3 regions of the Priestia sp. FW507-14D1A genome follow, and region 1 is predicted to be linked to each of the others. Evidence: riboswitches for the same ligand, from Rfam matches in the RefSeq annotation. Region 1 holds a riboswitch; each other region holds the start of a gene.
What was found. A riboswitch is a leader RNA that binds a small molecule or an ion and turns the genes downstream of it on or off. The one in region 1 is predicted to bind cyclic di-AMP.

Region 1 (3,261 bases):
CCCATACTTTGTCTCCTAATGATAAATTTCCGAGCGTATGCGAATTGCTGTACTCTAAGAAAAAAATAAAAAGCATGGCAATCACATTAATCGCAAACGTGCTGATAATCATAATTTTTGAATGCAACGTTAGTTTTTTATACGATTTTTTCACCCACATATCAGCAAGAACGGTAAACCCTAACCCGCCAATGATGAATAAAAAAGAAATCGTTATGTTAATAATAGGATCTCCAACATACTGTACTAAGTTATCAGACAGTAGTCCAAACCCTGCGTTATTAAAAGCTGAAATTGAATGAAACAAGCTAAAGAACAGCCCCTTAGACCATCCGAATTCCGGAACCCAGCGTATCGCTAAAAAAACAAGTGCAATAAACTCAATTAAAAATGAAAAGATAAACAGCCTTTTAACTAGCAGGACAACTCCGCCGACGCTTGTTTGATTTAATGCCTGCTGAACGAGCATACGCTCTTTAAATCCAATTTTTTTACCTAGCATCATAAAAATCAACACGGCAAATGACATAATGCCAAGACCGCCTATTTGAATTAACAGCATAATGATCGTTTGACCGATGACGGTAAAACGCGTACCTGTATCTACGACGGCTAAGCCGGTCACTGTCATAGCGGAAGTAGATGTAAAAAGGGCGTCTACCCATCGGATTGGCTCAGTAGTAGAAAAAGGCATCATCAATAGAAGAGCACCCATAATAATTCCTCCGCCAAAAATGGAGACAAGCAGCTGCGGAGGGGTGAGTTTAATGATTTGTTTTTTCATGAGTTAAACTCCTTCTTCTTCAAAACGGTTCAAATCGCGGTTATGTCCGATAACAATCAGCATATCTCCTTGTTCAATTATTTCATGCGCGGTAGGCGAAATCACCATTTCCCCGTCTTTTCGCTGAAAGCCAATAATGTTGCAGCCGTACTTGGCACGAATGTTTAAATCAAACAGCGTTTTATTATGAAGTTTCTTAGAGGCGACAATTTCGACAATACTATAATCCTTTGATAATTCAATGTAATCAATGATTTTTTCTGACACTACGTGATGAGCAATACGTTTAGCAATATCACGCTCAGGATGAATGACTTTGTCTGCTCCTATTTTCTCCAGCACTTTTTGATGATACATATTCACTGCTTTTACCCATACTTGCTTAACGCCCATATCTTTTAAAAGCATCGTTGCGAGAACGCTTGCTTCGATATCATCCCCAAACGAAATAAGAGCATGATCAACATTGCGGATACCTAGCCCCTTTAAGCTAGCTTCATCAATCGCGTTTGCTTGCACAACATATGTAGCTGAATTGCTAAATTTATTTACTACCTCCTGATTGCGGTCAATAGCGAGCACATCCACATCCAGATTAGCAAACTCTTCAACCAAACTGCCTCCAAAACGACCTAATCCCAATACAGCAAACTGTTTTTTCATAATGTATTTATTCCTTTCTTCAACTGCTGTGTGTTCTCTTAGCTTATACTTTTTCTAAAAAATTACATCTTTTTCTTAAAAAAAGCGCAAAAAAACACAGGAAGGCTCCTGTGTTTTTTCACACTCTTCCCCCTCAAAACGCTTGCGAAGTTAGCTGTCGGGTTCGGGTTTTAAGAGTAACCCTACCTTTTTAAGGATTCACCCCAGAGCACAATATGTGCGTAAATAATGGGTCCTCCGCTCCGTAATGGATTAAGCGATTTTTATTCAAATATCTATGATCTATTTTTTAGAATAATCGATTCGATTCATGATACGTTTCACTTCACGAAAGCTATCTTACTCCTGTGAATTTTGTCTGTCAAGATATTTTTAGCAAAGACCTCACTTGCGCTGCAAGCTGCAAAAATCATATAAATCTAAACTGACAATCATTTTGTGAAATTGATCAAATAAATTAATAACAGCTAAAAGCTCTAACAGCTGCGTATCACTGTAAAATTTCTTTAATTGATCCATATCAGCATCCGTTAACTCCCTTGGACGCACCCGGTATACATCAATAAATCGAAACAGCAGTCGATCTTTTTCTTCCAGCTCTTTTTCTCTTAACACTTTTTGATTAAGCGTCTCATCGCCTACATATGACATGCTCATACACGTCTCACAGCCGTTAACACCTGCTAGATAAAGCCTTATTTTTTCCTTAGTCTCTTTTTCTACTATATCGCTGTTCCAAAGCGTGTCGTAAAGCTCATCGTATAATCTTTTTACATGCGGAATTAAATTCAATGCTTTTTCAAAATTTGTTCCCTCTTCGTTTGCTAACAAAACTCTTGCCATTTTTTACTCACTCCTTTTTAATTATTATAGTAAGAAAAATGGAAATTTCAGATTACATATAAAACATCTTATCTACTATTACTAATCAAATGAAACGTTAATGAGAAAGAAGGTTTTCAATTGAAAATTGATGAAATTGATTTATCGATTTTGCAGGCGCTGCAGCAAAACAGCCGCCTTTCCTTACGAGAGCTAGGAAAACAAATTAACTTGTCCCCTCCTTCGGTGGCAGAGCGAGTAAGGCAGCTAGAGAGCTTTGGTGTTATAAAAGGGTATACGATTGATATTGATTATGAAAAGCTGCATTTGCCCGTGTCGTGTTTTATTGAAGTAACGATGAAAAACGGAGAGCACGAGCGTTTTAAACGATTTATTTCTCAGTATCCCTACGCTTTATTCTGTGAACGCATCGCCGGGCAAGCCTGCTTTATTACAAAGCTTCAGCTTCCTCACCTGCACGTACTCGAACAATTTATTAACGAAATTACACCTTATGCCAAAACGATTTCACACATCGCCCTTTCTCACGTAGAGATGGTTCCTGCATTATTAAGTCATTTAAAAGACGAAAAGTGATTGAAACGTAACGAAAAAATCCGAACGATTGGATTGATCGTTCGGATTTTCTTTCCACTAAACTACTTTTGTCCCAGCCTCTTTTATTCGTCCAACAGCATAAAAAATAACCCTCCAAAGCTGGAGGGTATAAATTTTCCGAATAATGAAAGTTTTACAACTTCATTTTATCAGGTGCCGACATTTCTGTCTACTTAAAAATGTAAAAGAGCTCTCTATTAATAGAAAGCTCTTTTACCTGCTTGTTTTTTGAAAACAATCAATCTATATAAAAGGAAACTACCTAAGGCTGAACGTCACGTGAAACCTTGGCAGTTGATCCTGGATATACCGGTTGATATGATTCAAAACAAGTTCTTTCATCATTTCTTCTCTGACTTCTAATTCCGTTTTTT
Region 2 (3,261 bases), on a different contig from region 1:
GAAAAAGAGTCGGGCTACCGTCAGTTAGAATATGTAAATGAACAGCTTCCAGATGTTCTAGCGGCGACTGATTATGTGATTACACGCGGCGGATCAAATGCTATCTTTGAGTTTTTAGCCCTTCATAAACCGATGATGATTATTCCTTTGTCAAAAGCACAAAGCCGAGGAGATCAAATTTTAAATGCACAGTCCTTTAAGAAAAAAGGCTACTGTATGGTTGTGGAAGAAGAACAGTTAACAAAAGAAGTGTTTTTGCGTGAAGTAAATGAGCTTCAGCAGCAGGCAAGTACGATGAAGCGTACAATGCGTGAAGCAACAAAAACGGATGCCATTTCAATTCTTGTAAATGAAATTGAGAAAATGAGCTAAAAAAAGCGTTCTTATCGAGGAGATAAGAACGCTTTTTTCTTTGAATCTATTATTTTAAAATAATGAATAAACAGCAAAAAATAAAGTTTTTAAAATTTCAAAAAATGTTGTTGACAGTAAATTTTAACAGGAGTAAGATTACTCTCATGAAACGTTCCACAGTGAAACGCTGAGTCTTTCCTGAAAGAGAGGGAAAGAGCGGAGGACCCAATTACTAGGGGTGAATCTCATAATTGAGTAGGGTTACTTTCTTGACCCGAACCCGTCAGCTAACTTCGTAAGCGTTAAGAGAGAGGATGGTGTAATCGTGGCCGTTTTCTATAAAAGCGGATAGCGCGTTCCTTTCAAAATATAGGCGAAAGGAGCGTTAACATGCATTTATCTAAGCAAATGATTCAAATGATTGAATATCGTGCAATATGTGATCAGCAATCTTTTGATCTAGCAAACCGCTATTTGTCTATGTTAGCTAATCAAAGTATTAAACGCAGCAGTAAAAACCATAATTAAGTCTAAAAATTAAATAATAAATATACGCTTAATCAATTATGAGCGGGGGACCCAATATTTTGTACGTATGTACTAGGGGTGAATCTCTTAACTGAGTAGGGTTACTTCCATAACCCGAATCCGACAGCTAACTCCGTAAGCGTTTTGGGAGTGAAAAAATTCGTGTCGATCACGGCTTATTTGTCGTGCATTAAACCGCGGAAGAGGACTCTCTTCTGCGGTTTTTTTATGGGAAAATAGGAGAGCAGCTTATGTCTGCACCGTAAAGAGGATATAGTAGGGCTTTTAAAACGAGATCAACAATACGTGAGGAATAATCAAAGATAACCTTTCGCTGCTAGCTCACTTGGGCGTGATGCTTTACGCACGGTAACAGTCACTACGCTTAATTATTGGTGGTAAGAAACAGTTAGGAGGGAGCAACTTGGATATAATCATGCTGGGAACGCTTGTCATATTAACAGCTGCTATGTACGGAATTATTTGCTGGTCGTCTCGTGTAGTAGACGAAAGAGAGGAGAAGTGAACGTGTCGTTCATTTTGCTAGGTATTTCAGTTCTCGTTTTAATTTATTTAGTATATGTACTGTTAAATCCAGAACAATTTTAATAAGCGGAGGAATAAAACGTGGGGATTTTTCTACTATCAGTTGCGCTGCTGCTTGTTTTTGTAGCGCTTATTGCAAAGCCCGTAGGTATTTATATAGCGAATGTGTTTTCAAACGATAAAAACACTAGCTTGGTAGGAAAGATAGAATCGGTGATGTTTAAAGCGGCAGGAATTAAAGGGCATAATCAGACGTGGAAGCAATATGCAATTGCTCTCGTTTTGGCGAATACGTTTATGATTTTTGTGGTGTATCTTATCTTCCGGTTTCAAGGAGTACTGCCGCTTAACCCAAGCCACATCAAAGGAATGGATCCGGCCCTTGCTTTTAACACGGCCATTAGTTTTATGACAAATACGAACTTGCAGCATTACAGCGGTGAATCAGGTTTGTCCTATTTCTCGCAGATGGCAGCCGTTGTATTTATGATGTTTGCTGCACCAGCAACGGCACTTGCAGTAGCAATCGCGTTTATTCGCGGGTTGGCAGGGAAGGAAATAGGAAACTTTTTTGTTGATTTTGTGAAATCAATTACGCGTGTTTTACTTCCTATCGCTTTTATAACCGGCATTTTATTTATGATTTCAGGTGTCCCTCAAACGTTAAGCGGAACGGTGACTGCCCATACATTAGAAGGGGCAACACAGCAAATAGCAAGGGGACCAGTTGCTTCTTTTCTTTCAATTAAAGAGCTAGGCAACAACGGAGGGGGATTTTTTGGTGTTAATTCAGCCCATCCATTTGAAAATCCTAACGCGTTGAGCAATGTATTACAAATTGTCCTTATGCTTTTATTGCCAACAGCACTTCCTTTTACGTACGGAAAAATGATCGGACAGCGTAAGCAAGGCCGCATCTTGTTTGTAGCGATGAGTATGCTGTTTATCGTTATTTTAAGCACAGCGTTTGTAACAGAGTGGGGCGGCAATCCAAGACTTGATGCTTTTCATCTAAATGAAGCGAGCGGTTATATGGAAGGCAAAGAAGTTCGTTTTGGTGTCGGTATGTCGACGCTTTACGCCATCGTGACGACAGCAAGTGAAACAGGTGCGGTCAACACCATGCACGATACCCTTACACCTCTTACCGGGTTGTTAACGCTTGGAAATATGATGTTAAATACCGTATTTGGCGGTGTCGGAGCAGGATTTATGAATGTCATGATGTACGTCATCATCGCCGTATTTTTATCAGGTTTAATGGTTGGAAGAACACCAGAATACGTAGGTAAAAAAATTGAAGGAAAAGAAATGAAGCTCATCGCCGTGACGCTTATTCTGCAGCCGCTGCTAATTTTAGGAGGAACAGCCGTAGCGCTAACTACTCATTTAGGAATAGAAGGTATATCAAACCCAGGCTTTCACGGGTTAAGCCAGGCACTGTATGAATTTACATCATCAGCAGCAAACAATGGCTCTGGTTTTGAAGGACTCGGTGACGCAACTCCGTTTTGGAACATTTCTACGGGAATTGTTATGTATATTGGACGCTATTTCGGACTAATTACGATGCTGGCGGTATCGAGCTCACTAGCATCTAAGCAGCTTGTTCCTGAAACACCTGGGACATTTAAAACGGATACGTCTTTATTTAGCGGCATTTTAATTGGAACTACCGTTATTGTAGGGGCACTTACGTTTTTCCCAGTGCTTGTACTTGGGCCGGTTGCTGAGTATTTGACACTGTAATCAAGAAAGCGGAGGATTATAATGAATAAACGGAATTTTACGAATAATCTTGAATTGGATCGTAACAGTCACATTCAAGGTGCT
Region 3 (3,261 bases), 130 kb from region 1:
TTTACGCTTATTAAGCTGATTGCGTTACAGATTTATCGATACGCTTTGCTTCTGACTCAGCCACAATAACGGCACACGCAGCGTCTCCCGTAATATTTACAGATGTACGAAGCATGTCAAGCAAGCGATCAATTCCAATAATCAATCCGATACCTGCTACAGGCAAGCCAACCGAACTCAATACCATTGCTAGCATAATGAGACCAACTCCCGGCACACCTGCTGTACCAATACTAGCAAGCACCGCTGTCAATACAACCGTCACAAGAGCACCCAGCGACAGGTCAACACCGTATACTTGTGCAATAAAAATAGTCGCTACACCTTGCATAATTGCCGTCCCGTCCATGTTAATGGTAGCACCTAACGGCTGAACAAAACTGCTGATGGACTCCGGGACACGAAGGTTTTTTTGAGCCACATTCATTGAAATCGGAAGCGTTGCATTACTGCTCGATGTACTGAATCCAACTGTCATCGCAGGAGCAAAACCTTTAAAAAATTCAATAGGGTTACGTCTCGCCATAAGAGCGACTGATCCTCCATATGTTACAATCGAATGGATAAACAGTGCGAGCACGACTACAATCATGTACAGCCCCATCGCTTTAATTGCCTCCCAGCCTTGACTTCCAACCGCGGTTGCAAGAAGTCCAAATGTTCCGTAAGGAGCAAACTTCATCACTAGATTTACAAGATACATCATCAATTCATTGCCTTGCTCAAGTAAATTGTAAAGCCCTTTTGTTTTATTTCCAAGCATCGTAATACCAAAACCGATAAAGATAGAGAAAACGATAAGTTGAAGCATATTCCCTTCAGCCATCGCTTGGATTGGGTTGACTGGAATCATATTTAAGAATGTCTCTCCAACCGGCGGTGCTTTTTCGGCTTCAAAAGAAGCGTTTTTTGTATCAAAAGATCCAAACGTACCCGGTTTAATTGCATACGCTAAAATTAAACCAATAATAATAGCAACGGTTGTTGTAACTAGGAAGTAGGAAACTGTTTTAGCCCCGATTCTTCCTAGTTTTTTAGGATCTCCTAAACCTGCTACACCTAACGTGATAGAGAAAAACACAATTGGTACAACAAGCATTTTAATTAAGCTTAAGAAAATTTGGCCAAGCGGTGTAAACAAGTACTTGTCCAGCGGAGCAAAAGCACTTGGAGCAAAAGCATTGATCAACACTCCCACAACAGCACCAGCAATTAGCGCGATAATAATCTTTGTCGATAGCTTCATAGATTTACCTCCCGTAAATAAATTATATTAGAATGATTCTAACTACCATACTTATTTTACCATGCATTGAGAGCGGTAACACTCAAAATATACAATATATTAAAAATTTTCAGATTAATAGTTTAAGAATATTTTTATCTATACAAAAAACCATGAGAATATCATGGTTTCATAGACCTGTTATTCCCTCACTGAATGCTTACGGAGTTAGCTGTCGGATTCGGGTACGTGAGTTACCCTACTTGATTTATTCAAGATTCACCCCAAGTACACTACGCACAAATATGGGTCCCCCGTTCTCTTATAAAACAAAAGAGATTAAGCAAATAATTTTCTTTAATATTTTTGCATGATAATAATTCTTACTTTAATTAAAATTCATTTTATATGTTTCTGTCAAGTTTTTATTCAAAAATAATGCAGGATTTTATCATAAAAAGTTGAGCATTGTTATATTTTAAAATATTTACATCATATTCCAATAAACCACAAACAGTTATTTAACAAGACTTAAAATCTAATGGATAAAAAATTAATTCAAAAAATAGTTTGTAAAGTGAACTTTCTTTTCATTAAATCACATTCATAAATTTGCATAATTATTCTAATATCCGCGTACTTTACTGCTTTCATAAATATTTTACTCAACAAAAAATAACTCTTTCCAACTGTTGATTTTATCCTTGTATTGCTTGATATAAATTCTCTGAAATTTCACTGAATTTGTTGATAGAAATAAATGGACATTGTCAATTCGCCTTATTCTATTTAATTCTGCTCACGATAGAAATATGGATGCCGTAATACCTTTTAAAAAAGAGCGAGTAATTATCATATAAAACTATCGGAGTTGGAGGGGTATAAGTTCTTTACTTTTTACTTATTCGCTTTCGTTATTTAACACATATAAAAAAAGAGGCCGTGACGGCCTCTTTTTTTATACAGTAACAGGTTCAGAACTTGCTTTACGATTCTTTAATTTTTCAACAATGTCACGCGCTACCCACACACCGCACGCACTTGCCTGCGCGAGTCCTCGCGTAATACCAGCTCCGTCTCCTCCCACGTATAAACCGGAAATTTCAGTTTCAAACTTATCATTTAACTTCGGACGGGCTGAGTAAAATTTCGCTTCCACACCGTAAAACAGCGTATGTTCAGATGCTAACCCAGGCGTTACATGATCCAGTGCTTCTGTCATTTCAATTAAGCTTTTCATCGTATTGTAAGGAAGCACTAAGCCTAAGTCACCCGGTACAGCTTCTTTTAACGTTGGTTCTAAAAAGCCCTCTTTAATTCGAGTCGCTGTTGAACGACGGCCCTTTAAAATATCTCCATACTTTTGAACAACTAAGCCCCCGTTTGACAGCATATTAGCTAATCTTGATACTTCGTGCGCATATTCGTTCGGCTGATCAAATGGATCCGAAAATTTATGAGAAACAAGCAGCGCAAAGTTCGTATTTTGACTTCCAAGCTTCGGATCTTTGTATGCGTGTCCATTTGCTAACATAATACCTGAATGATTCTCTACTACCACATGTCCTGAAGGATTGCTGCAAAACGTTCTAACTCTTGTACCTACGGACGTATTGTAAATGAATTTCCCTTCGTACAAGTGCTTGTTGATTTCTTCCATAACAACGTTGGATGTTTCTACTCGAACGCCGATGTCCACTTGATTGTTAATCATTTTTAAACGACGTTTTTTTAGTAAGTCGCTCATCCACTTCGAGCCGTCTCGACCTGGTGAAACCACCACTTTATCAGCCGTAATTCTTTCACCATTTTTCAATTCAATACCGCGCACGATATGCTGACCATCTTCTTTTTCTGTTATTAAATCGGCTACTTCCGTTTTATACTGCATATCAATTTTTTCTTTTAAATATTCATAAATGCTTTTTAAAATTTCTAAATTTTGCTCTGTTCCTAAATGACGCACTTGGGCACGCAATAGCTTTAATCCTGCTGCGTATCCGCGTTTTTCAATTTCACGAACTTTATCAGTTAAC

Region 2: linked by a shared signal. The riboswitch ahead of kdpF (K(+)-transporting ATPase subunit F) and the one ahead of AC3WJG_RS03545 (potassium channel family protein) in region 1 are both predicted to bind cyclic di-AMP.
Region 3: linked by a shared signal. The riboswitch ahead of AC3WJG_RS04215 (dicarboxylate/amino acid:cation symporter) and the one ahead of AC3WJG_RS03545 (potassium channel family protein) in region 1 are both predicted to bind cyclic di-AMP.

What each region holds. Positions count from the first base shown of each region.
Region 1 covers NZ_JBYSWQ010000001.1:592,721-595,981, forward strand. Annotated here, with positions in the region: gene AC3WJG_RS03540 (TrkH family potassium uptake protein) at 1-784, opposite strand, end outside; gene AC3WJG_RS03545 (potassium channel family protein) at 788-1,447, opposite strand; cyclic di-AMP (ydaO/yuaA leader) riboswitch at 1,572-1,716, opposite strand; gene AC3WJG_RS03550 (carboxymuconolactone decarboxylase family protein) at 1,832-2,290, opposite strand; gene AC3WJG_RS03555 (Lrp/AsnC family transcriptional regulator) at 2,411-2,866, shown strand; gene AC3WJG_RS03560 (peptidyl-prolyl cis-trans isomerase) at 3,146-3,261, opposite strand, start outside.
Region 2 covers NZ_JBYSWQ010000007.1:70,726-73,986, forward strand. Annotated here, with positions in the region: gene murG (undecaprenyldiphospho-muramoylpentapeptide beta-N-acetylglucosaminyltransferase) at 1-372, shown strand, start outside; cyclic di-AMP (ydaO/yuaA leader) riboswitch at 530-672, shown strand; gene AC3WJG_RS21545 (hypothetical protein) at 745-882, shown strand; cyclic di-AMP (ydaO/yuaA leader) riboswitch at 898-1,040, shown strand; gene kdpF (K(+)-transporting ATPase subunit F) at 1,411-1,491, shown strand; gene kdpA (potassium-transporting ATPase subunit KdpA) at 1,516-3,177, shown strand; gene kdpB (potassium-transporting ATPase subunit KdpB) at 3,199-3,261, shown strand, end outside.
Region 3 covers NZ_JBYSWQ010000001.1:718,454-721,714, forward strand. Annotated here, with positions in the region: gene AC3WJG_RS04215 (dicarboxylate/amino acid:cation symporter) at 11-1,246, opposite strand; cyclic di-AMP (ydaO/yuaA leader) riboswitch at 1,427-1,581, opposite strand; gene AC3WJG_RS04220 (NAD(P)/FAD-dependent oxidoreductase) at 2,184-3,261, opposite strand, start outside.